2 regions of the Streptomyces vulcanius genome follow, and region 1 is predicted to be linked to the other one. Evidence: riboswitches for the same ligand, from Rfam matches in the RefSeq annotation. Region 1 holds a riboswitch; the other holds the start of a gene.
The links. Region 1 has a riboswitch for S-adenosylmethionine ahead of thrC (threonine synthase). Riboswitches for the same ligand answer to the same signal wherever they lie in the genome.
Positions count from the first base shown of each region.

Region 2: another riboswitch for S-adenosylmethionine. It lies ahead of ACFPIH_RS05440 (aminotransferase class V-fold PLP-dependent enzyme); the one in region 1 lies ahead of thrC (threonine synthase).

Region 1 covers NZ_JBHSFK010000038.1:64,531-76,129, forward strand. The annotation lists gene ACFPIH_RS41720 (hypothetical protein) at 311-1,126, shown strand; gene ACFPIH_RS41725 (Uma2 family endonuclease) at 1,186-1,857, shown strand; gene ACFPIH_RS41730 (RNA polymerase sigma factor) at 1,866-3,011, opposite strand; gene ACFPIH_RS41735 (YciI family protein) at 3,020-3,427, opposite strand; gene groL (chaperonin GroEL) at 3,638-5,260, opposite strand; gene ACFPIH_RS41745 (cold-shock protein) at 5,573-5,779, opposite strand; gene ACFPIH_RS41750 (MoaD/ThiS family protein) at 6,233-6,508, opposite strand; gene thrC (threonine synthase) at 6,505-7,794, opposite strand; SAM riboswitch class I at 7,813-7,959, opposite strand; gene ACFPIH_RS41760 (glucosyl-3-phosphoglycerate synthase) at 8,120-9,064, shown strand; gene ACFPIH_RS41765 (alpha,alpha-trehalose-phosphate synthase (UDP-forming)) at 9,148-10,563, shown strand; gene otsB (trehalose-phosphatase) at 10,551-11,378, opposite strand; gene ACFPIH_RS41775 (DUF3263 domain-containing protein) at 11,406-11,599, opposite strand, start outside.
Region 2 covers NZ_JBHSFK010000003.1:147,987-159,585, reverse strand. The annotation lists gene ACFPIH_RS05455 (rhomboid family intramembrane serine protease) at 1-200, shown strand, start outside; gene ACFPIH_RS05450 (Lrp/AsnC family transcriptional regulator) at 197-478, shown strand; gene ACFPIH_RS05445 (protein kinase domain-containing protein) at 475-2,625, opposite strand; gene ACFPIH_RS05440 (aminotransferase class V-fold PLP-dependent enzyme) at 2,694-4,067, opposite strand; SAM riboswitch class IV at 4,195-4,311, opposite strand; gene trpD (anthranilate phosphoribosyltransferase) at 4,386-5,450, opposite strand; gene qcrB (cytochrome bc1 complex cytochrome b subunit) at 5,582-7,213, opposite strand; gene qcrA (cytochrome bc1 complex Rieske iron-sulfur subunit) at 7,210-8,271, opposite strand; gene qcrC (cytochrome bc1 complex diheme cytochrome c subunit) at 8,268-9,080, opposite strand; gene ctaE (aa3-type cytochrome oxidase subunit III) at 9,179-9,799, opposite strand; gene ACFPIH_RS05410 (response regulator) at 9,946-10,347, shown strand; gene ACFPIH_RS05405 (L,D-transpeptidase) at 10,435-11,599, opposite strand, start outside.

The sequences.
Region 1 (11,599 bases):
CGGGAACTCCTCGCCGGTGTCGTACATCGTCCGCCCCAACTCCCGAAGCTCAAGAGTCCAGCTCCGAGCGCTCTTTGTTTGGAATGGGTAGTGGGCTCCAACCCACCCACCCTCCCCGCGAGTTGACCCGGAGCGACCGAGTTGCCACGGACGGTTACGAACCTCTACCGTGCGCATAACGAAACAGCCCCCGCCAGGTGTTAGCAGCACCTGCGGGGGCTTGACCTACTAGACCGAAAGCCGACTTCGATCCGTGGCTGATGCTGAGTTTAGTGCTGTCTCCCCGTCCGCGCACGCTTCCCCGCACCCCATGGCCAATCCGGGTTACGGCAAGCGATCGGCGCCCGGCCAACCTCCCCGCGCGAACCACGACTTCGCGCACCTCCCGCCCCGCGAGGCGGCCATCGCCGCGTACCTCGACCGGTTGCCCGACGGCGCCGACATCTCCGTAAAGACGCTGGCCAAGACGCTGCCGTACGGGCAATGCGCCCTCGGCACGGCGCTCAACAGGATCCAGGCGGCAGGTCACCTGAGGCGCGGCAGGGAACGGCTGGAAACCGACTCGGGCGGCTCCCGCTGGATCACCCGATCGTGGTGGTCTCGTACGGCACGCGACGACGGCTGGTGGGCGACCTTCGCACGGGGCGACGTACCGGAAGACGCGCCCCGGACCCGCCCCACCCGCTCCCGCGCCCACATCCTCCTGGCCGCCCTCGGCCGTACGACCCCCGTTCTGTCCCTCTCCGCCGCCGACTGCGCCCAGCTCGCCCCGCTGGTGGAGGAGTGGTTCGCGCGAGGGGCCACGGAGGAAACCCTCCTCACTGCCCTGACCGCCGGTCTGCCCACGCCCGTCCACAGCCCGGTGGCCCTGCTCCGGCGGCGTCTGACGGACAAGCTCCCTCCCGAGCCGCCGCCCGTACGGCCGCCCCGCCGGATTCTCGAGTGCGCGAAGTGCGGAATCCCCGGCCGTCCCGAAGCGCTGCCGGGCGGCGAGTGCGGCGCATGCAGAGGCGGACCCGCGCCCGCCCGCTCCAACACGCCCCTCTCCGCATCGGCCATCCAGGCCCGCGCGGACGAGATTCGTGCGGCTATGTCACTGCAACAACGAGAGAGGACACCCGCATGACCGCTCCTACGGTCCGACGACACCACCCCGGGGCACGATGGAGGGGAGGAGGCGACGCCATGACCCCCAGCACCGCCGAACGCCCGCAGATGCCCATCGAGGACTTCGAGGACCTCGCCGCAGCAGCCCCTGAGCATGTGCGGCTCGAATTCGTCGACGGCCGGGTCCGCACCAGGGATCCGCTCAGCGTCGAGGACTTCGAGGAACTGGACCGGCGGGCGCCGGAGACCGTCCGGCTGGAGTACGTCAATGGAAAACTAGAGGTCAAGGCAATGCCGGACGGCAAGCACCGTTCGATTTACATGTGGCTGGTGCGCCAGTTCCTGCTCCACCGTCCCGATCTTGACCTCGCTCCCGAATCCGGCGTCAAGGCCGAGGCATACCGCAAGGGTCGTGCTCGGACCGACGCGGCACTCGCACCGGTGGATCACTTCATCGACGACGGCGAATGGTCCGACACCGCGGGGATTCTGATGGCCCTCGAAATCACGTCTCACGACCGTGACACCAACCAACGCGACCGCATCGACAAACCCGTCGGCTACGCGGAGGCCGCCATCCCCGTATACCTCCTCGTCGATCGCGACAACAACACAGTCGTCGTGTACAGCGAGCCCAAGGACAGCCGCTACCAGCGGATCGACTCCTACGCTTGGGGAGCCACGGTCGAGCTCCCGCCCCCGGTGAGCATCACCCTCGACACCGAGCCGCTCAAGAAGTACGCCGACTGACGAACCCGTCAGTGGTCCCCCCGGGCGTTGAGCCGAGCCGCCTGGCGGGTCAGGTGGTCGCGTTCCGCCAGGTTGGGGGCCTTACTCGCCGCCTCGGCGTACAGGCGGGCCGCCGTCGGCAGGTCGCCGTCGCGTTCGTGGAGGTAGGCCGCCACCGCGGTGTGGCGGGGGAGCGACTCGTCCAGCGGCGCCAGGGCCGCGAGACCGGCGCGTGGTCCGTCGGCCTCGCCGACCGCCACCGCGCGGTTGAGGCGGACGACCGGGCTGTCGGTCAGCCGGGCGAGCTCGTCGTACCACTCCACGATCTGCACCCAGTCGGTCTCCTCGGCGGTGGGCGCGTCCGCGTGGAGGGCGGCGATGGCGGCCTGGGCCTGGAACTCGCCGAGGCGGTCGCGGGCCAGGGCCCTGTGCAGGATTCCGATGCCCTCGGCGATCGACACCGTGTCCCACCGACCGCGGTCCTGCTCGGCGAGCGGCACCAGACTGCCGTCGGGCGCGGTCCGGGCGGCGCGCCGGGCGTGGTGGAGCAGCATGAGGGCGAGCAGCCCGGCCACCTCGGGGTGGTCGATCGCGGCCGCGAGCTGCCGGGTGAGCCGGATGGCCTCGGCGGCGAGGTCGACGTCGCCGGAGTAGCCCTCGTTGAAGACCAGGTAGAGGACGCGCAGCACGGTGGCGACGTCGCCGGGCCGGTCGAACCGCACGCCGTTGACGGTGCGCTTGGCCCGGCTGATGCGCTGCGCCATGGTCGCCTCGGGTACCAGGTAGGCGCGGGCGATCTGGCGGGTGGTCAGCCCGCCGACGGCGCGCAGCGTGAGCGCGACCGCGGACGACGGGGTGAGGGACGGGTGGGCGCAGAGGAAGTAGAGCTGGAGTGTGTCGTCCGTCGCGGGTGCGGGCCCGGGTGCCGGCTCCTCGTCGACGAGATCCTCACGCCGGCGGCGGGAGGTGTCCGCCCGGCTCGCGTCGAGGAACTTGCGCCAGGCCACGGTGACCAGCCAGCCCTTCGCATCCCGCGGAGGGTCGGCCGGCCATACGCGGACCGCCTCGACCAGCGCGTCCTGCACGGCGTCCTCGGCCGCCGCGAAGTCGGCTCCGCGGCGGACGAGGATGCCGAGCACGCTCGGCGTGAGGCTCCTCAGCAGGACCTCGTTCACCTCAGCGGTCACTCCGTGACCGTGGGCTGCACGCCGTAGAACGGGCGCAGCTCCAGCCACTCGTGGATCGGCTTGCCGCCCGCGCCGGGGGCGGCCGACAGTTCCCCGGCCAGCTCGACGGCGCGCTCGTAGTTGTCGACGTCGATCACCATCCAGCCGGCGATGAGGTCCTTGGTCTCGGCGAACGGGCCGTCGGTCACGGGCGGGCGGCCCTCGCCGTCGTAGCGGACCCAGGTCCCCTCGGGGGCGAGCGCCTGGCCGTCGACGAACTCGCCGGTCGTCTCCAGCCGGGCCGCGAAGTCGTTCATGTACTGGATGTGGGCCGAGATCTCCTCCGGCGTCCACTTGTCCATGGAGACGTCGTTGACCGCGGCCGGGGCGCCTCGGTAGTGCTTGAGCAGCAGGTACTTGGCCATGGTGGTTCTCCTCGGTGCCGGTGCGACCCCATTGTGGTCGCGTTCACCCCGGGGACGGAGCGGGCCACGGGTTCTCGACATCGCCGGGATTTTTTCTCGAAGAGTTTCTGGAAGGGTTTCTCGCGGAGCCCTTCAACGCCCGAGGGCGGTACCCCCCGCGTCAGCAGGGAGTACCGCCCTCGGTAGGAAACCCGAGCCCGGAAATCAGGCTCAGAAGTCCATGTCACCGCCGGGCATGCCGCCGCCGGCCGGGGCCGCGGCCTTCTCCGGCTTGTCGGCGATGACGGCCTCGGTGGTGAGGAAGAGCGCGGCGATGGACGCGGCGTTCTGCAGGGCAGAGCGCGTGACCTTCGCCGGGTCGATGATGCCTTCCTTGACCAGGTCGACGTACTCACCGGTCGCGGCGTTCAGGCCGTGTCCGGGGGTCAGGTTGCGCACCTTCTCCACCACGACACCGCCTTCGAGGCCGGCGTTGATGGCGATCTGCTTCAGCGGGGCCTCGAGCGCGATGCGCACGGCGTTGGCGCCGGTCGCCTCGTCACCTTCGAGGTCCAGCTTCTCGAAGACGGAGGACGCCTGGATGAGCGCGACGCCGCCACCGGCGACGATGCCCTCCTCGACGGCCGCCTTCGCGTTGCGGACGGCGTCCTCGATGCGGTGCTTGCGCTCCTTGAGCTCCACCTCGGTGGCGGCACCGGCCTTGATGACGGCCACGCCGCCCGCGAGCTTCGCCAGGCGCTCCTGGAGCTTCTCGCGGTCGTAGTCCGAGTCGCTGTTCTCGATCTCGGCGCGGATCTGGTTGACCCGGCCGGCGACCTGGTCCGAGGAGCCGGCACCGTCGACGATGGTGGTCTCGTCCTTGGTGATGACGACCTTGCGGGCCTTGCCCAGGAGGTCCAGGGTCGTGTTCTCGAGCTTGAGACCGACCTCCTCGGAGATGACCTCGCCGCCGGTGAGGATGGCGATGTCGTTCAGCATCGCCTTGCGGCGGTCGCCGAAGCCCGGGGCCTTGACCGCGACGGACTTGAAGGTGCCGCGGATCTTGTTGACGACCAGGGTCGACAGGGCCTCGCCCTCGACGTCCTCGGCGATGATCAGCAGCGGCTTGCCGCCCTGCATGACCTTCTCCAGGAGCGGGAGCAGGTCCTTGACGTTGGCGATCTTGGAGTTCGCGATCAGGATGTACGGGTCGTCGAGGACGGCCTCCATACGCTCCATGTCGGTCGCGAAGTAGGCCGAGATGTAGCCCTTGTCGAAGCGCATGCCCTCGGTGAGCTCGAGCTCCAGACCGAAGGTCTGCGACTCCTCGACGGTGATGACGCCTTCCTTGCCCACCTTGTCCATCGCCTCGGCGATGAGCTCGCCGATCTGGGTGTCGGCGGCGGAGATGGAGGCCGTGGAGGCGATCTGCTCCTTGGTCTCGACATCCTTCGCCTGCTCGAGCAGGGCACCGGAGACAGCCTCGACGGCCTTCTCGATACCGCGCTTGAGGGCCATGGGGTTGGCGCCGGCGGCTACGTTGCGCAGGCCCTCCTTGACCAGGGCCTGGGCGAGGACCGTCGCGGTGGTCGTACCGTCACCGGCGACGTCGTCCGTCTTCTTGGCGACTTCCTTGACCAGCTCGGCGCCGATCTTCTCGTACGGGTCCTCGAGCTCGATCTCCTTGGCGATGGAGACACCATCGTTGGTGATCGTGGGGGCGCCCCACTTCTTCTCGAGGACGACGTTGCGGCCCTTGGGGCCGAGCGTCACCTTCACGGCGTCCGCGAGCTGGTTCATGCCGCGCTCGAGGCCGCGCCGCGCCTCCTCGTCGAACGCGATGATCTTGGCCATGTGAAGTGGTCCCTCCAGGACTGGGGGTGATTCCTTCGGACCGCGCCCGCGCCCGCGACGGACGGCTCGCATGCCCCGTGGTTCCTTGCCCCACCTGGCCTGCGGGCCTCACCGACTCGGTCCTTCTTTGTCACTCTCACCTTCAGAGTGCTAACGCCAATGATTAGCACTCGGCATGGTCGAGTGCAAGCGCCTCTCACAGATGCGAGGCGCCGGGCGACCGGACCCGGGCATGCTGAAGGGCCCGTGCCCCGGGAGGCACGAGCCCTTCGGTGAAGAACAGAAGAACGACGCTGTCAGTCGGCGCGTGCTTCAGCCGGTCGCCAGCCGGACCATGTCCGCCTGCGGCCCCTTCTGGCCCTGCGAGATCTCGAAATCGACCCGCTGACCCTCTTCCAGGGTGCGGTAACCGTCCATCTGGATGGCGCTGTAGTGGACGAAAACATCCGCACCACCGTCGACCGCGATGAAGCCGTACCCCTTCTCCGCGTTGAACCATTTGACGGTGCCCTGAGCCATGCCTAACTCCCCTATTACTGGCCCTTGCACAGATCCACACTTCGCGGATCCGGGTCAGACCTCACCCCCCAGCTGGTTGGGGGCGTGCGCCGGAACGCGTCGACCGCGGCCGAATGTATCTGTCCAACTGCCGTCTGCAACAGGTCAGTCGGACGAGAATTCTGGACGCGCGGGATCCGGAATGTGGCGAGAATTCGCCTGAATTCAGGGCAAGTCGGGCCCCATAAAAGCCACAAATGCCGCGCATGAGACATGCACTTTGGCTACTTCTTGTCGGCTGTAAGGCAGAAATCAAAGGCGCCAGAACCGGGGTGCTGGACCGGGTTCCCCAACTGTACCTCGTTCAACCTCACTGAATTGCCCCCTCCGCTTCTCTCACGGAGGGGGCAATTCGATGAACGCTCGGTAATCACTGTTACCGACGGTTACTACCGGCGGGTAGTAATCCAGGGATCAGCCGCCCGCGACAGCCGGGATGATCGAGACGCCGGCGCCGTCCGGAGTCGCCGTGTCCAGTCCCTGCTCGAAGCGGACGTCGTCGTCGTTGACGTACACGTTGACGAACCGCCGCAGCTTGCCCTGGTCGTCCAGGACCCGGGCGGCGATGCCCGTGTGGTTCTTCTCCAGGTCGGCGATGACCTCGCCGAGGGTCGCGCCCTCGGCCGTCACCTCGGCCGCGCCGCCGGTGTAGGTGCGCAGGATGGTGGGGATGCGGACGTTGACGCTCATGATGCGAGGCCAGCCTCTCGGAAGGAGTCGAGGTTCGGGCGGATCGTCGCGGTGAGGCCGGTACCGGCCACCGCGTCCAGGGTCTTCAGGCCGTCGCCGGTGTTCAGGACGACCGTGGTCTTCGTCGGGTCCAGCAGACCGTTCTCGATCAACTTGCGAGTGACCCCCACGGTTACCCCGCCGGCGGTCTCGGCGAAGATGCCCTCCGTCCGGGCGAGCAGCTTGATCGCGTCGACGATCTGCTCGTCCGTGACGTCCTCCACGGCCCCGCCCGTGCGCCGCGCGATGTCGAGCACGTACGGACCGTCCGCCGGGTTGCCGATGGCCAGGGACTTGGCGATGGTGTTCGGCTTCTGCGGGCGGACCACGTCGTGCCCCGCCTTGTACGCGACGGACACCGGGGAGCACCCCTCCGCCTGCGCGCCGAAGATCTTGTACGGCCGGTCCTCGACCAGCCCGAGCTTGATCAGCTCCTGCAGACCCTTGTCGATCTTCGTGAGCTGGGAGCCGGAGGCGATCGGCACGACCAGCTGGTCCGGGATCCGCCAGCCGAGCTGCTCGCAGATCTCGTACGCCAGGGTCTTGGACCCCTCCGCGTAGTACGGCCGCAGGTTGACGTTGACGAAGCCCCAGCCCTCGCCCGCCGAGTCGCCGATGAGCTCGGAGCAGAAGCGGTTGACGTCGTCGTAGTTGCCCTCGATGCCGACGAGTTCACCGCCGTAGACGGCGGCCATGACGACCTTGCCCTGCTCCAGGTCGTGCGGGATGAACACGCAGGAGCGGAAGCCGGCCCGGGCGGCGGCGGCGCCGACCGCGCCGGCGAGGTTGCCGGTCGAGGAGCACGACAGCGTCGTGAACCCGAACGCGCGGGCGGCCTCGATGGCCTGGGCGACGACCCGGTCCTTGAAGGAGTGGGTCGGGTTGCCGGAGTCGTCCTTCACGAAGAGCTTGCCGGAGTCGACGCCGAGTTCACGGGCGAGGTTGTCGGCCTTGACGAGCTGGGTCCAGCCGGGGTTGATGTTGGGCTTGTCCGCCACGTCCGCCGGGACGGGCAGCAGCGGCGCGTAACGCCAGATGTTCGCGGGTCCCGCCTCGATGCGCTTGCGGAGCTCCTCCGTTTCGTAGGCGGAGAAGTCGTACGCGATCTCAAGGGGGCCGAAACACTCCTCGCAGGCGAAGAGGGGCCCGAGGGGGACGCGGTGCCCGCACTCCCGGCAGCTCAGCGCCGCGGCGGGACCAAGGTCGACGGTCTTCGTGGAGTCGGTTGCAACAGTCTGCGCAGCCATGTGAGGGGAGGCCCTTTCTCCTCATCTTCCTCACGACGCACCTCGCCGTGAGACGGATTTGGCACCTTCCCGAGCCGGGAGCCTCACCACATCTACGTGGTCAGACCGGCTGGAGGGTTGCCGGGGCTTCATCGGGCCGTGTCCCTCTGCCCCTCTGGATGAGCGGTATGAAGTTGTTGATCTCATTGAACGCTGAACGACCCCGGACATGCGATGGTCATCCGCGTTGTTCAAGACTGTAACCGAAGGCCACCACAGTTGAGATAGTCGTCCGAACCGCGAGATGTACACGCGTTGTACCGCGAGATGTGAGGAGCCGCAGACTGTGCTGGAAGAAGCCGAGCGCTGGCTGACGACCCGCTCCTGGTCCCTGACCGACCGCCCGCTGCACCGGATACTCGCCGCCAAGCGCGCCACGGGCCAGTCGGTGTCCGTCGTGCTGCCCGCGCTGAACGAGGAGGAGACGGTCGGTGACATCGTCGCCGTCATCCGTCACGACCTCATGCAGCAGGTACCGCTGGTCGACGAGCTGATCGTCGTCGACTCCGGGTCGACCGACCGTACGGCCGCGGTCGCGGCGGCGGCCGGGGCCCGGGTCGTCCACCGCGACACGATCCTGCCCCGCCTCCCGGCCGTGCCCGGCAAGGGCGAGGTGCTGTGGCGCTCCCTGCTCGTCACGCGCGGGGACATCGTCTGCTTCATCGACGCCGATCTGCGGGAGTTCTCCTCGGACTTCGTCTCGGGCATCGTCGGCCCGCTGCTCACCGACCCGGGCGTGGCCCTCGTCAAGGGCATGTACGACCGTCCGCTCGCCGGCGCGGCGGGCCAGGGCGGCCGGGTCACCGAGCTGATGGCCCGCCCGCTGCTCAACATGCACTGGCCGCAGCTGGCCGGCTTCGTGCAGCCGCTGGGCGGCGAGTACGCGGCCCGCCGCAGCCTGCTGGAGCAGCTGCCGTTCCCGGTCGGGTACGGCGTGGAGCTGGGGATGCTGGTCGACGCGCTGCACCTGGTGGGGCTGAACGCCCTCGCCCAGGTCGACGTCGGTGTGCGCAAGCACCGCCACCAGGACGGACAGGCGCTCGGCCGGATGGCCGCGGCGATCTACCGCACCGCCCAGCTCCGGCTGGCCCGCGGCCATCTCGTCCGCCCCGCCCTCACCCAGTTCGAACGCGGCTCGGACGGCTTCGAGCCGCGCACCTACTCGGTGGACACGGAGGAACGGCCGCCGATGGCGGAGATCGCGGAGTACGCGTCGCGCAAGGTCGCGTAACACGGTGAACGGGCCGTATACGGGCCCTCCACACACCGCGACCGTACGTTTGAGCGTTTCCGGACCGGGCTAGGTTGAGGGCTATGGCTACCACCGGTGGAGCTGCTCAGGTGCTGGTCGCGTCGAACCGCGGCCCGGTCTCGTACGAGGTGCGGGAGGACGGCTCGCTGCGCGCGAAACGCGGCGGCGGCGGGCTGGTCTCCGGCCTGTCGGCGATCGGACCGGACGCGGGCGCCCTCTGGGTCTGCTCGGCGCTGTCCGACGGCGACCGGGAGGCGGTCCGGCGCGGGGTCGGCGAGGAGGGCGTGCGCATGCTGCCCATCCCGGCGGACATCCACGCCGACGCCTACAACGGCATCGCGAACTCCGTGCTCTGGTTCATCCACCACCTCCTCTACCAGACCCCGCTGGAGCCCGTCTTCGACGCGGAGTTCCGGCGCCAGTGGGCGTCGTACGAGACGTACAACCGCGCGTTCGCGGAGGGTCTCGCGGAGGAGGCGGCGCAGGGCGCGGCGGTCCTCGTCCAGGACTACCACCTGTGCCTGGTGCCGGGGATGCTCCGCGAGCTCCGCCCCGACCTGCGCATCGGCCACTTCTCCCACACACCGTGGGCGCCGGTGGACTACTTCGCGCTGCTCCCCCAGGACATCCGCGAGCGGCTCCTGCACGGCATGCTGGGCGCGGACCGTCTGGGCTTCCTCACCCGGCGCTGGGCGGACGCGTTCACCGCGTGCTGCGCCGAGTTCGCCGACAGTGCGGGCAAGACGCAGGTCGGCGTGCACGGACTCGGTGCCGACGCCGACTTCCTGCGCGAGCGCTCGCACCGGCCGGACGTCGAGGAGCGGATGGCCGCCCTCCGCGAGGAGATCGGCGGCGAGGGCGACCGGAAGACGATCGTCCGGGTCGACCGTACCGAGCTGTCCAAGAACATCGTGCGGGGCCTGCTGGCCTACGGGCAGCTGCTGGTGGACCACCCCGAGTGGCGCGAGCGCGTCGTCCACGTGGCCTTCGCCTACCCCTCCCGCCAGGACCTGGCCGTCTACCGCGACTACATGGCGGAGGTACGGCGGGTGGCGACCGAGATCAACGAGACGTACGGCACCCCCGGCTGGACCCCGGTCGTCCTGCACCTGGAGGACGACTTCGCCCGCTCCCTCGCCGCCTACCGCCTCGCGGACGTCGCCCTGGTCAACCCGGTCCGGGACGGCATGAACCTGGTCGCCAAGGAGGTCCCGGTCGTCTCCGACGAGGGCTGCGCGCTGGTGCTGTCCCGGGAGGCCGGCGCGTACTGGGAACTCCGCGAGGACGCGCTCGTCGTCAACCCGTACGACATCCTGGAGACCGCCCGCGCCCTGCACGAGGGCCTCACCATGAAGCCGGAGGAGCGCGCCGAGCGCACCGAGAAGCTGGCGGCGGCTGCGACGGCACTCCCTCCGGCCCGCTGGTTCCTGGAGCAGCTGGAGGCCCTCCAGGATCTTCCGGGCCCTCAGGCGAGCTGAGCGGCCAGCTCCCGCAGCAGTCCCACGACGCCGGCGGGGCCGTCCACGACGAGGTCGGCGCGGGCGGACACCTCGGTGACCTCGTTGCTGCCGCTGCACACGAGCAGGCCGGGGACGCCGTCCTCGCGGAGCTTCTCGACGGCGGCGAAGGCCGGGAGGTCGCCGAGGTCGTCGCCGGCGTAGAGGACGCTCCGGGCGCCGGTCTCGCGGACGTGGTCCAGCAGCGCCACTCCCTTGTCCATGCCCGGCGGGCGCAGCTCCAGGACCAGCCGGCCCGGTTCGACGATCAGGCCGTGACGGGTGGCGAGGTCGGTGAGGGGGCCGCGGAGGGCGTCGAAGGCGGCCTGGGGTGCGGTGGCGCGGCGGGTGTGGACGGCGACGGCCCGGCCGCCCTTCTCCTCGACCCACACACCGGGGTCCTGCCCGTCGAGGAGGGCGGACAGCTCGGTGCGGACGGCCGCGATGCCGGGGTGCGGGGGTGGGGCGGTGACGGCGCCTGTGCGGGCGTCCCAGCGTTCGGCGCCGTAGTGGCCGAGGACGGTGAGGTGGTCGAGGCCCTTCGCCCCGGCTCCGGCGAAGCCGGCGTTGCGTACGGCGACCTCGGCGGGGCGCCCGGTGATCACCGCGACGGCGGCGACCTTCGGGGCGAGGGCGGTGAGCGCGGGGAGGGCGTCGGGGTGGGCCCTGGCGTCCTCGGGGTTCTCGACGATGGGTGCGAGGGTGCCGTCGAAGTCGAGGGCGATCAGGGTGTGGGAGGGATCGGCGAGGATCGCGTCGAGTGCCTCACGGCCGGCGGGGGTGGTGGGGGTGCCCATGTCTCGACCCTAGCGATCGGGCACCCCTCAACGCTCCCCCCGACGGGACTCCCGCACCCTTCTCAGCCTGTTCACCGTCACCGGGTCGTGGGCCAGGGCCCTCGGGTCGTCGAGGAGGGCGTTGAGGAGTTGGTAGTAGTGGAACGGGGAGAGGTCCAGTTCCTCGCGGATCGCTCGTTCCTTGGCGCCGGGGCCGGAGAAGCCCCGGCGCTCCAGGGCGA
Region 2 (11,599 bases), on a different contig from region 1:
CGGCGTGGGTCGTCCTCCCGTTCTGGGCGGCCCTCCAGTGGGTCGCGCTGCGGCAGGCCGCGCAGGGGCCCGGGGTGGCGTACCTGGCCCACCTGCTGGGCTTCGGCCTCGGCCTCTGCTGCGCGTGGGCCGGTTTTCGTCCTGCGACTAGAGTGAGGGCCGCCCCAGCTCCGGCCCCCGAGGGAGAGAACCAGCCGTGATCACCGCGATCGTCCTGATCAAGACCAGCGTGGACCGGATCCCCGAGATCGCGGAGCGGATCGCCGCGCTGGACAGTGTCAGTGAGGTCTTCTCCGTCACGGGCACCTACGACCTGATCGCCATGGTGCGGGTGAAGCAGCACGAGGACCTCGCGGAGGTCATCCCGGGCAGCATCAGCAAGATCCCGGGCGTCGAGGGCACGGACACCCACGTCGCGTTCCGCACCTACTCCCAGCACGATCTCGAGGCGGCCTTCGCGATCGGCCTCGACAGCTAGGACTTCTTCAGGGCGAGGGCGGTGATGCCGTCGGCGGTGGCGACGTAGATGCGGTTCCCGTGGACGACCGGGCTCTGGGTGCCGATGGCCGCTCCGCCCTCGGCGCGCTGCTGCCAGGTCTGCCTGCCCCGGCGGTTCACGCCGTAGAGCATCGAGCCCTTGCGCAGGTAGACGGTGCCGCCCGAGACCGTGGGATCGCTGTACTGGATGCCCTCGCCCGCGAGCTGGAGGGTCCAGGCCGTCGATCCGTCGGCGGGGCGCAGGGCCACGAGCTGGTAGTCGCTCGCGGTGACGGCGAGGCCGCCGAAGGCCACCCAGGTGAGGTAGCGGCCACCGCCCAGCTGGTTGTCGGACTTCTGCCACCGCCGCGCGCCGGTCAGCCCGAGGCCGTGCAGCGTCTGCTCGCCGCCGGAGCCGACCACCAGCGCGTCCGCGACCCGCGTGGGCCGCCCGGTGTCGGGGCCCGCCTGCGCGGTCCACAGCCGCTTCCCGTTCGCCGCGTCCAGGGCCCGTACCTCGTCCCCGAAGGTGCCGACGTACACCACGCCGTCCGCGACCATGGGCTCGCTGGTGGGCGCCGCCCCGGTGGACGTGCTCCACCGCACGCTGCCGTCGGGGGCGTACGCCCGCACCCCGCCCGCGTTCGAGCTCTCGCCGTACGACACCAGGACCAGCCGGCCCGAGGCCACCGGGAACTGGCTGTTGGCCGCGGCGAGCGGCTTGGTCCAGCGCACCTTCCCGGCATGGCTGAGCGCGCAGAGTTTCGAGGCGCCCTCCTGCCCGTCGAACAGCAGACAGTAGACGCCGTCGGCGGTGGCGAGCGGGGGCATGACCTCCCCGCCCAGCCCGGTCTGCCAGACGTTCAGTCCGTCCAGACCCACGGCGTGCAGCGAGCCGTCCGTACCGCCCACGTACAGACGCTTCCCGTCGGGCGACAGCGCGGCGCAGGGCCCGCGCTTCCCGCCCAGCCCCTGGACCTTGTACTGCCAGCCCACTCGGGGCGTTCCCGACGCCGCGGAGGGGGTGGGGCCGGCCGTGACCCGGACCGTGCCGTCCGAGGAGTCCAGCAGCAGCCATCCGCCGAGGCCCCCGGCCGCCACGACCCCCGCGCCGCCGCCCAGGAGGCCCAGCAGCCGCCGCCGCGAGGGCGGCCGTGGCGAGGTCTCCACGACCGTCGGTAAGTCGGCCGCCGTCATGGGCGCCACGTACTCGACCCGGCTCTCCCGCTCCCGTGAGCCCTGTTCCGGCATCCAGCGCTCGTCGCCGTCCGGGGCCCCGGGCGCCGCCGGGGCGTCGGTGGCGTACCAGCCGGCCCGCAGGCCCTCCCGCAGGGAGCGCGCGGTGTGGCCCGCGGCCGCGACCACGTCCGCGGGCGTCGGCCGTGCGCCGGGGTCGTCCCGCAGACACGACTCCACCAGCGGCAGATCCCGCTCCGGTACGGCGGACAGATCGACGTCCCCGGTCAGGATCCGCAGCAGGACGACCGAGTCCTGTCCCTCGCCGAACGGTTCCCGTCCGCCGGCCGCGTACGCGAGGACCGCGCCCAGCGAGAAGACGTCACAGGCCGGCCCCACATGGGCGCCGTTGCGGATCTGCTCCGACGAGACATAGCCGACCGACCCGACGACCACCCCGGTCCGGGTCAGCGCCGTCCCCTCCAGGGCCCGGACGATCCCGAAGTCGATGACCCGGGGGCCGTCCGCCGCCAGCAGGATGTTCGAGGGCTTGAGGTCCCGGTGCACCAGCCCCTTGGCGTGGATCGCGGCCAGTGCCTCGCCGAGCGCCGCCGCGAGGAGCCGTACCGCGTCCCCCGGCAGGGGCCCGCCGTCGAGGACCGCGTCCCGCAGGTTCGGCCCCTCCACGAACTCGGTGGCCATCCACGGCCGTACGGCGCCGGTGTCGGCGTCCACGACCCTGGCGGTGTAGGTCCCCGCCCCGCCGACGCTCTGCGCGGCCCGCACCTCGTGTCTGAAGCGCGCGCGGAAGGTACGGTCCTCCGCGTGTTCGGACCGCACCACCTTCACGGCGAGCCGCAGCCCGCCGCGCGCCTCGGCGAGATACACCTCGCCCATGCCGCCGGACCCGAGCCTGCCCAGGACCGTGTAGGGACCGATGGTCCGAGGATCCGTCTCGTGCAGCTCCCGCACTCCGTGCTCCCCCTGCCCTCCGTACAGCTGCCGAGGGGAGCGTATCGGCAGAGGTAGACGTCAGTCCGTCAGACGGCCGGTACGCATCGGCCGTCCTCCGTGCGATACGTCCACTTCGCACCGTCGGTGACCAGTTCGCGCACCGCGGTCACGAAGCGGTCGACGTGCTCGTCGGGGGTGCCGGCGCCGAAGCTGACCCGGATGGCGTTGAGGGACTTCTCTCCCGGCGCCGCCTCGGGGGCCCCGCAGTCGCCCTGGGACTCGGGGGCGGTGCCGAGGAGGGTGCGGACCAGGGGGTGGGCGCAGAAGAGGCCGTCGCGGACGCCGATGCCGTACTCGGCGGAGAGGGCCGCGGCGAAGTGGGAGCTGTTCCAGCCGTCGACGACGAAGGAGATCACGCCGACGCGCGGGGCGTCGTCGCCGAAGAGGGAGAGGATCCGCACCTCCGGGACCTCGGCCAGGCCCGCCCGCACCTTCTCGATCAGGTACCGCTCCCGGGCGACCAGCGTGTCGAAGCCGGCCTCCGTGAGGGCCTTGCAGGCCGACGCGATGGAGTAGACGCCGATGACGTTCGGGGAGCCGGCCTCGTGGCGGGCGGCGCTCTCGTGCCACTCCACGGCCACTCCCCCGTCCTCGCGCCGGGTGACCCGGCGGCTGGCCCCGCCGCCCGCGAGGTAGGGCTCGGCGGCCTGCAGCCAGTCGGCGCGGCCGGCCAGGACTCCGGAGCCGAAGGGGGCGTACAGCTTGTGGCCGGAGAAGGCGACCCAGTCGACGTCCAGGTCACGGACGCTCACCGGGTGGTGGGGGGCCAGCTGGGCGGCGTCCAGGACGATCCGGGCGCCGTGCGCGTGCGCTGCCGCCGCGAGCTCGCGTACGGGCCACAGCTCGCCGGTGACGTTCGAGGCGCCGGTGACGCAGACCAGGGCCGGTCCGTGCGGGTCGCGGGCGGCGAGGGCCTGCTCCAGGGTCGCCACGGCCTGCGCCGGGGTGCGCGGGGCGTCGAGGTAGGTGACCCGGGCGTCCGTCCAGGGGAGCAGGGAGGCGTGGTGCTCGGTCTCGAAGACGAAGACCTGGCAGCCGGCGGGGAGGGCGGCGGCCAGGAGGTTCAGGGAGTCCGTGGTGGAGCGGGTGAAGACCAGTTGGTCGTCCGCGCGGCAGTCGAGGAACTCGGCGACGGTCTTGCGGGCGTTCTCGAAGAGGTCCGTGGAGAGCTGCGAGAGGTAGCCGGCGCCCCGGTGGACGCTGCCGTAGTACGGCGCGTAGGCCGCGACGTCGTCCCAGACCCGCTGGAGGGCGGGGGCGCTGGCCGCGTAGTCGAGCGCCGCGTAGGTCACCTCACCGCCGGTGACCAGCGGCACGGTGACATCCCGGCCGAGAACGGGCAGAGGCGCACAAATGTCCTGGGCGGAGGCAGCGTTGGAGACAGCGGTGGAGACGGACATGACAAAGCTCCCGTGAGAGGAAAGGCAGCAAGGAGAAAAGGGATGTGCGGAGGCGGGGCTCTACGCCCTATCGCATTCGCTTGCTCACGGAAGACTCCCTCGAGACCAGGACCCCTGGCGTGCGAGGGGTCCGCGCTTGCCGTAGACCTCACTGCCTACGGCCTGGTCTTCACCCGGGGCACCCCGCCACGGACGGAGGGTTGCCGGACAGTCGGCCGGGGCCTCATGACTGTCACTCATGACCTGGTACAGGAACGTACGTGAAGTGATCGCGGTCCCGCAACCCGTGTCCGGATCGCGGGACCGCACCGGCGACGGTTACGCGTTGCTGGCGGCGACCCAGCGGTCCAGGGCCCGCTTGGCGGCGCCCGAGTCGATCGACTCCGCCGCCCGGTCCATGCCGGCGCGGATCTGCTCCGCGAGGGTCCCGGAGCCCGGCTCCAGGGCCACCAGGGCCGCCGCCGAGTTCAGCAGGACGGCGTCCCGGACCGGGCCCGTCTCGCCGTCCAGGAGTCGACGGGCGACCTCGGCGTTGAACGACGGGTCCCCGCCCCGCAGGGCCTCCACCGGGACCAGTTCGAGGCCGACGTCACGCGGGTCGAAGGTCTCCTCGGTGACCTTGCCGTCGCGTACGACCCACACCCGGGAGGTGGCGGTGGTGGTCAGCTCGTCGAGGCCGTCGTCACCCCGGAAGACCAGCGAGGAGTTGCCGCGCTCGGCGAAGACGCCCGCGACGACCGGCGCCATGCGCGGGTCCGCGACCCCGACCGCCTGGGCCCGCACCCGGGCGGGGTTGGTCAGCGGGCCGAGGATGTTGAACACCGTGCGGATGCCCAGCTGGCCGCGGGCGGCACCCGCGTGGCGCAGCGCCGGGTGGAACTTCACCGCGAAGCAGAAGGTGATCCCGGCCTCCTGGGCCACCTCGGCCACCCGTGCCGGGGTCAGCTCCAGGTTGACCCCGAGCTTCTCCAGGACGTCCGAGGCGCCGGAGGCGGAGGACGCGGCCCGGTTGCCGTGCTTGACGACCGTGGCGCCCGCGCCGGCGACGACGATCGCCGACATGGTGGAGATGTTGACGGTCTTGGCGCCGTCGCCGCCGGTGCCGACGATGTCCACCGTCCGGCCGGGCACCTCGATCACGTTGGCGTGCTCGTACATGGTCCGCACGAGTCCGTTGATCTCCTCGACGGTCTCGCCCTTGGCCCGCAGGGCCACCACGAACCCGGCGATCTGAGCGTCCGTCGCCTCGCCGCGCATGATCCGGTCCATCGCCCACCCCGTGGCCTCGGCGCTCTGGTCGCGGCCGTACAGCAGGGCGTTCAGCACGTCGGGCCAGGAACGGCCCGCCGCGGTGTCGCCTCCAGCGGGGGTCACAGCGCTCATAGCCGCTCCTGGGTGTCGTACCTCGAAAAGGACAGGATGCCCCCACCCTATCCAGCCAGGGGACACGGCGAAGGGCCCCGTCCGAACAGCGGACGGGGCCCTTCGTGCGGGGCGTGGCGACGCCTCAGCGATCAGTGGTGGCCGTGGCCGCTCGTGATCTCCTTGTACTCCTCCACGGTCGGCTTCGGGATCTGCTGGTCCTCGCCGAAGTACGCGTCGCTGACCTTGGCGCGCAGCTTCTCGGAACGCTTGATCTTGCGCTCGACGCCGTTCTCGTCGACCGCCGGACCGATCGCGGCCGGCTCGTACTGCTCGTGAGCCGTGAGGGTGTGCAGCTGCTCCTGGCTGAGCGGCTCGTGGATCTCGATGAACTCACCGTGCGGCAGGCGCTTGATGGTGCCGGTCTCCCGGCCGTGCAGCACCTTGTCCCGGTCGCGGCGCTGGAGGCCGAGACAGATCCGCTTGGTGATGACGTACGCGATGACCGGTCCGACGAAGAAGAAGATCCGGACGAACCAGGTGATCGAGTTGATCGACAGATGGAAGTGCGTGGCCCACAGGTCGTTGCCGCCGCCCACCAGGGTGATCATGTACATCGTGACCCAGGCGACTCCCAACGCGGTGCGCGTGGGGGCGTTGCGCGGACGGTCCAGGATGTGGTGCTCGCGCTTGTCGCCCGTGACCCACGACTCGATGAAGGGGTAGAGGGCGAACGCGGCGAGGACGACACCGAAGAGGACCAGCGGGATGAACACACCGAGGACCAGGGTGTGGCCCCAGATGTTGACCTCCCAGCCCGGCATGAAACGGATCAGACCCTCGGCGAAGCCCATGTACCAGTCGGGCTGGGCGCCGGTGGACACCTGGTCCGGACGGTAGGGGCCCATGGCCCAGATCGGGTTGATCTGCGCGATGCCGGCGATGACCGCGATGACACCGAAGACCAGGAAGAAGAAGCCTCCGGCCTTGGCCATGTAGACCGGCAGCAGCGGCATGCCGACGACGTTCTTGTTGGTCTTGCCGGGGCCCGCGAACTGCGTGTGCTTGTGGTAGAAGACCAGGATCAGGTGGCCGACCACGAGACCGAGCATGATGCCCGGCAGCAGCAGGATGTGGATCGAGTAGAACCGCGCCACGAAGTCGTGGCCCGGGAACTCCCCGCCGAACAGGAACATCGAGATGTACGTGCCGACGATCGGCATCGACAGGATGGCGCCCTGGGTGAAGCGGACGCCGGTGCCGGAGAGCAGGTCGTCCGGGAGCGAGTAACCGGTGAAGCCGGTGAACATGCCCAGGACGAACAGCAGGAAGCCGAACAGCCAGTTGATCTCACGCGGCTTGCGGAACGCGCCCGTGAAGAACACGCGCATCATGTGCACGAACATGCCGGCGAGGAAGATCAGCGCCGCCCAGTGGTGGATCTGCCGGATGAGCAGACCGCCGCGCACGTCGAAGGAGATGTGCAGGGTCGAGCTGAACGCCTCGGACATCAGCTGTCCCTGGAGCGGGATGTAGCTGCCGTGGTACTCCACCTCGTTCATCGACGGGTGGAAGAACAGCGTCAGGTACACACCCGTCAGGATGATGATGATGAAGCTGTAGAGGCAGACCTCGCCCAACATGAACGACCAGTGGTCGGGGAAGATCTTGCGCATGTTGGCCTTGGCGAGGGAGTAGATCCCCAGCCGGCCGTCGGCCCAGTCGGCGACGCGCTCGCCGGCGGGCGCTTTGCCGCGCCGCTCGTTGTTCTCGTTGGTGCTCATCCGCGCTCCCAGAAAGCAGGACCGACGGGCTCTTCGAAGTCGCCGAGCGCCTCGAGGTAGCCCTCGTCGTTCACGCCGATACGCAGCTGCGGCAGGGCGTGACCGGCGGGGCCGAAGATCACTCGGGCACCGTCGGAGAGGTCGAAGGTGGACTGGTGGCAGGGGCACAGCACGTGGTGCGTCTGCTGCTCGTACAGGGAGATCGGGCAACCGACGTGGGTGCAGATCTTCGAGTACGCCACGATGCCCTCGTGCGACCACTCGAGCTCGCGCTTGTCCTTGATGTTGTCGGGCTGGAGCCGGACGATCATCAGGGCGGCCTTGGCGATCTCGTTCTGGAACTCCTCGTCGTGCTCCTCCAGGCCCTCGGGCTTGGCGAAGGTGAGCGAACCGACGGCGACGTCCGAGGCGCGCAGCGGCTCGTTCGTGTTCATGTTGACGAGGAGCTTGCCCTTGGCCCACAGCGTGTGGCGCAGCTTGTCCTCGGGCAGCGGGCCGAGGTCGCGCAGCAGTACGACGCCGGAGAGCGGCACCAGGGTGAGCGCGCCGAACATCGTGTTGCGGATCAGCTTGCGCCGACCCATCGCCGACTCCTTGGCGCCCTGCTTGAAGTCCGCGTGGACCTTGGCACGGACCTCGGGTTCGGCCGCGATCGGGTGCCGGTCGTCGGCGACCTCGACGTCCGACATCAGGGTGCGGGCCCAGTGGACCGCGCCGGCGCCGATGGTGAACAGCGCCGTGCCCAGGGTCAGACCCAGCGCGAAGTTCAGCGCGCTGAGGTGACCGATCGGGAACACGAAGACCGACTTGTCGGCGGGGATCGCCACATAGGAGGCGATGAAGCCGACAGTGGCGAGCATCGACAGGGTGAACAGGAAGGCGACCGCGCGCTCGGACCGCTTGGCGGCCCGCTCGTCGATGTCCTGGACACGGTGCTCGTGGGGCGGCAGCCCGGGGTCCGCGAACGGGTTCCGCTCGTCCGCGACCCCTACGGCGCTGCCGTGCGCGTGGCCCTGCTCAGCGGGCAGGTTCTCTTCGGGAATGTCTTGGCTACTCATGACTTCTTGGCCTTTGCGGTCCGAGCGGCGACCCAGACGGCGACCGCGATCAGCGCGCCGAGACCGAAGATCCAGGAGAACAGGCCCTCACTGACCGGCCCGAGGCCGCCCAGCTCCAGACCACCGGGGTTGTTCGTCTCACTGCCGTTGACCGCGTGCAGGTACGCGATGATGTCCTTCTTGTTCTGCTCCGACAGGGTGGTGTCGGGGAAGGAGGGCATGTTCTGCGGGCCGGTCTGCATGGCCTCGTAGATGTGCTTGGGGTCCACGTCCTCGAGGGTCGGAGCGAACTTGCCCTTGGTGAGGGCGCCGCCCTTGCCGGTGAAGTTGTGGCACTGGGCGCAGTTGGTGCGGAACAGCTCACCGCCCTTGGCGATGTCCGCGCCCTCCGGGCCGTACTGGGCCTCGGTCGGGACGTTCGGGCCGGCGCCGAGGGAGGCGACGTACGCGGCGAGCTGGTCGATCTGGGCCTGGGTGTAGATGTTCTTCTTCTTCACCACCTGGGGGCCCTCGGAGGTGGCCGCCGGCATACGCCCGGAGCCGACCTGGAAGTCGACGGCCGCGGCGCCCACGCCGACCAGACTCGGACCGTCGGAGCTGCCCTGACCGCCGGTGCCGTGGCAGCTGGCGCAGCCTACGGCGAAGAGCTTCTTGCCCTCGTCGATGGCCAGGGACTGGGCGGTTTCATCTGCCTGTGCCTTGCCCGCGGGCGCGAACACGGCGTACAGCCCCCCCGTGCACGCCAGCGCGAGGAGTAGGACGACGAGCGCCGCCAGCGGATGGCGTCGTCGTGCGGAGAGCTTTTTCACGGATTACCCCGGTGTCAGGATCTTCTGCGTCGATGCTTCGTCGATGCTTCGGCGGTGCTAGTTCGGTTGCGCTTCTGGGGCGCGTGGAGCGGGCCCAGCTACTTGATCATGTAGATCGTGGCGAAGAGACCGATCCAGACGACGTCGACGAAGTGCCAGTAGTAGGACACGACGATCGCCGCGGTCGCCTGCTCGTGGGTGAACCTCTTCGCCGCGTAGGTGCGGCCGAGGACGAACAGGAAGGCGATGAGGCCGCCCGTCACGTGCATGCCGTGGAAGCCGGTGGTCAGGTAGAAGACCGAGCCGTACGGGTCCGAGGAGAGCGAGAGCCCGTCCTTCTTCACCAGCTCGGTGTACTCGAAGATCTGACCGCCGATGAAGATCGCACCCATGATGAAGGTGATGATGAACCAGCCCCGGAGCTTCTTCACGTCACCCCGCTCGGCGGCGAACACGCCGAGCTGGCAGGTGAGGGAGGAGAGCACCAGGATCGTGGTGTTGGTGGCCGAGAACGGGAAGTTCAGGGACTCGGCCATCTCCTTCCAGTGATCGGGACCCGTCACCGATCGCAGGGTGAAGTACATCGCGAAGAGGGCCGCGAAGAACATCAGCTCGGAGCTCAGCCAGATGATGGTTCCGACGCTGGTGAGGTTCGGCCGATTGACCGACGGGTGCGCGTGCCCGGTATCTACTGTCGTTGCTGTCGCCACGACCGACATTATGTCGGTCGCTTATCCCGCCCTCACTCCCGGGGGTGCCGTTCGGGGTGTCTATGCCATCCGTACCGGTGTTGACGTGGTGTTGAACGGAGTAACATCCGGCTCACAGGGCCTGTCCGTACGACGCTGACGTCTTCGGAGGAACAATGCAGCCGACCGCCACGGTGCTGGTCTACAGCGACGACTCCAACACCCGCTCGCAGGTGCGGTTGGCCTCCGGCCGACGGCCCGCTCCCGATGTTCCGCCTGTCGAGTTCATCGAGTGCGCCACTGCCGCGGCGGTGCTCACGGAGCTGGACCGGGGCGGGATCGACGTGTGTGTGTTCGACGGGGAGTCCACGCCCATGGGGGGCATGGGGTTGTGCCGGCAGGTCAAGGACGAGGTGTTCCGGTGTCCGCCGGTGCTGGTTCTCATCGGGCGGCCGCAGGATGCGTGGCTGGCCACGTGGTCTCGGGCCGAGGCGGCGGTGACCTTGCCGGTCGAGCCTGTGGAGTTCGCCGGCGCGCTGGCTTCCCTGTTGCGGCAGAAGAACCTTCAGAGCGCCTAGCGGGGTGGGGCGTGGGGGTCTCAGCGCGAGTGCGGGCCGTCGTGGGCTTGTCGCGCGGTTCCCCGCGCCCCTAGAAGACAAAGAACGTCACGCCGGCCTCGGCTGGAGGGTTGACGTGTCCTCCTGGATCTTCTGCTTGCCGGTGGTCAGGGCGCTGCCCTGCTTCCACTTGGGCCAGTCGAGGTTCCAGTCGCCGAAGCCGTTGCCGAAGGGTTCCATCGTGTGGCCGGCGCTGTTGACGACCTGGACGACGTCGCCGGGGCGGAACGTGTCGAAGAACCACTCGGCGTTGGACGTGCTCATGCCGGTGCAGCCGTGGCTGACGTTCGCGGAGCCCTGGGAGCCCACGGACCAGGGGGCGGCGTGGACGTACTCGCCGCTCCAGGTGACCCGGGTGGCGTAGTAGACGTCGAGGTCGTAGGACTCGGCCGATCCTTCGGCGATGCCCACCGTGGTGCCGCGCATGCGTACGAGGTACTCCTTGCCCAGGACCACCTTGACGCCGTTGCGGGTGTCGAAGCCGGGCTTGCCGGTGGTGACGGGGATGGTGTTGATCACCGCGTCGTTCTTGTAGACCGTCATGGAGTGGGTCGCGGCGTTCGTGACGGCGATGACGCGGTCGCCGATGGACAGTCTGAGGTCCTTGGACTTCGCGCCCCAGAGACGGTCGCCGATCTTTATGCCGTCCAGGTTGCTGTGGGCGCGGACGGTGGCCTGGGCGGGCCAGTAGTCCTTGGGGCGGTAGTGGAGTTCCTTGTCGTCCACCCAGTGCCAGGCGCCCGCCACGAAGGGCGTGGAGTCGACCTTCAGGGACCGTTCGACGACGGCCCGCTGGACGGGGTCCTTGACGGGCTCGCTGAGCTTGGCGGTGACGGGCTGGCCGACGCCGTACTTGCCCGCGTCGGGGCCGAACTCGACCGTCAGCCGCTTCGGGGCGGTGGGCTTGCCGGTGTGGAAGGTGAGGACCCGGCGGCCGGGGGCGCCGCTGTCGTCCTCGGTGCTCACGCGGACCGTGTAGTGGGCGTCTGCGGCCAGTGGCTCGGTGCTGTGCCAGCGGCTGCCGTCGGCGGAGAGTTCGCCGGCCACGTAGCGGCCCGAGGCGTCCACGGCGGTGACGTCCGTGATGGGCTCGTCGGAGTCCTCCGCGACGACCTCCAGGGGCTTGTCGGGGTCGGCCTTCTTGCCGTCGCCCGTGGGGCCGTTGAAGGAGATCTGGTCGCTCGCGTCGTAGGGGCGCTCGGCGAGGGGGTTG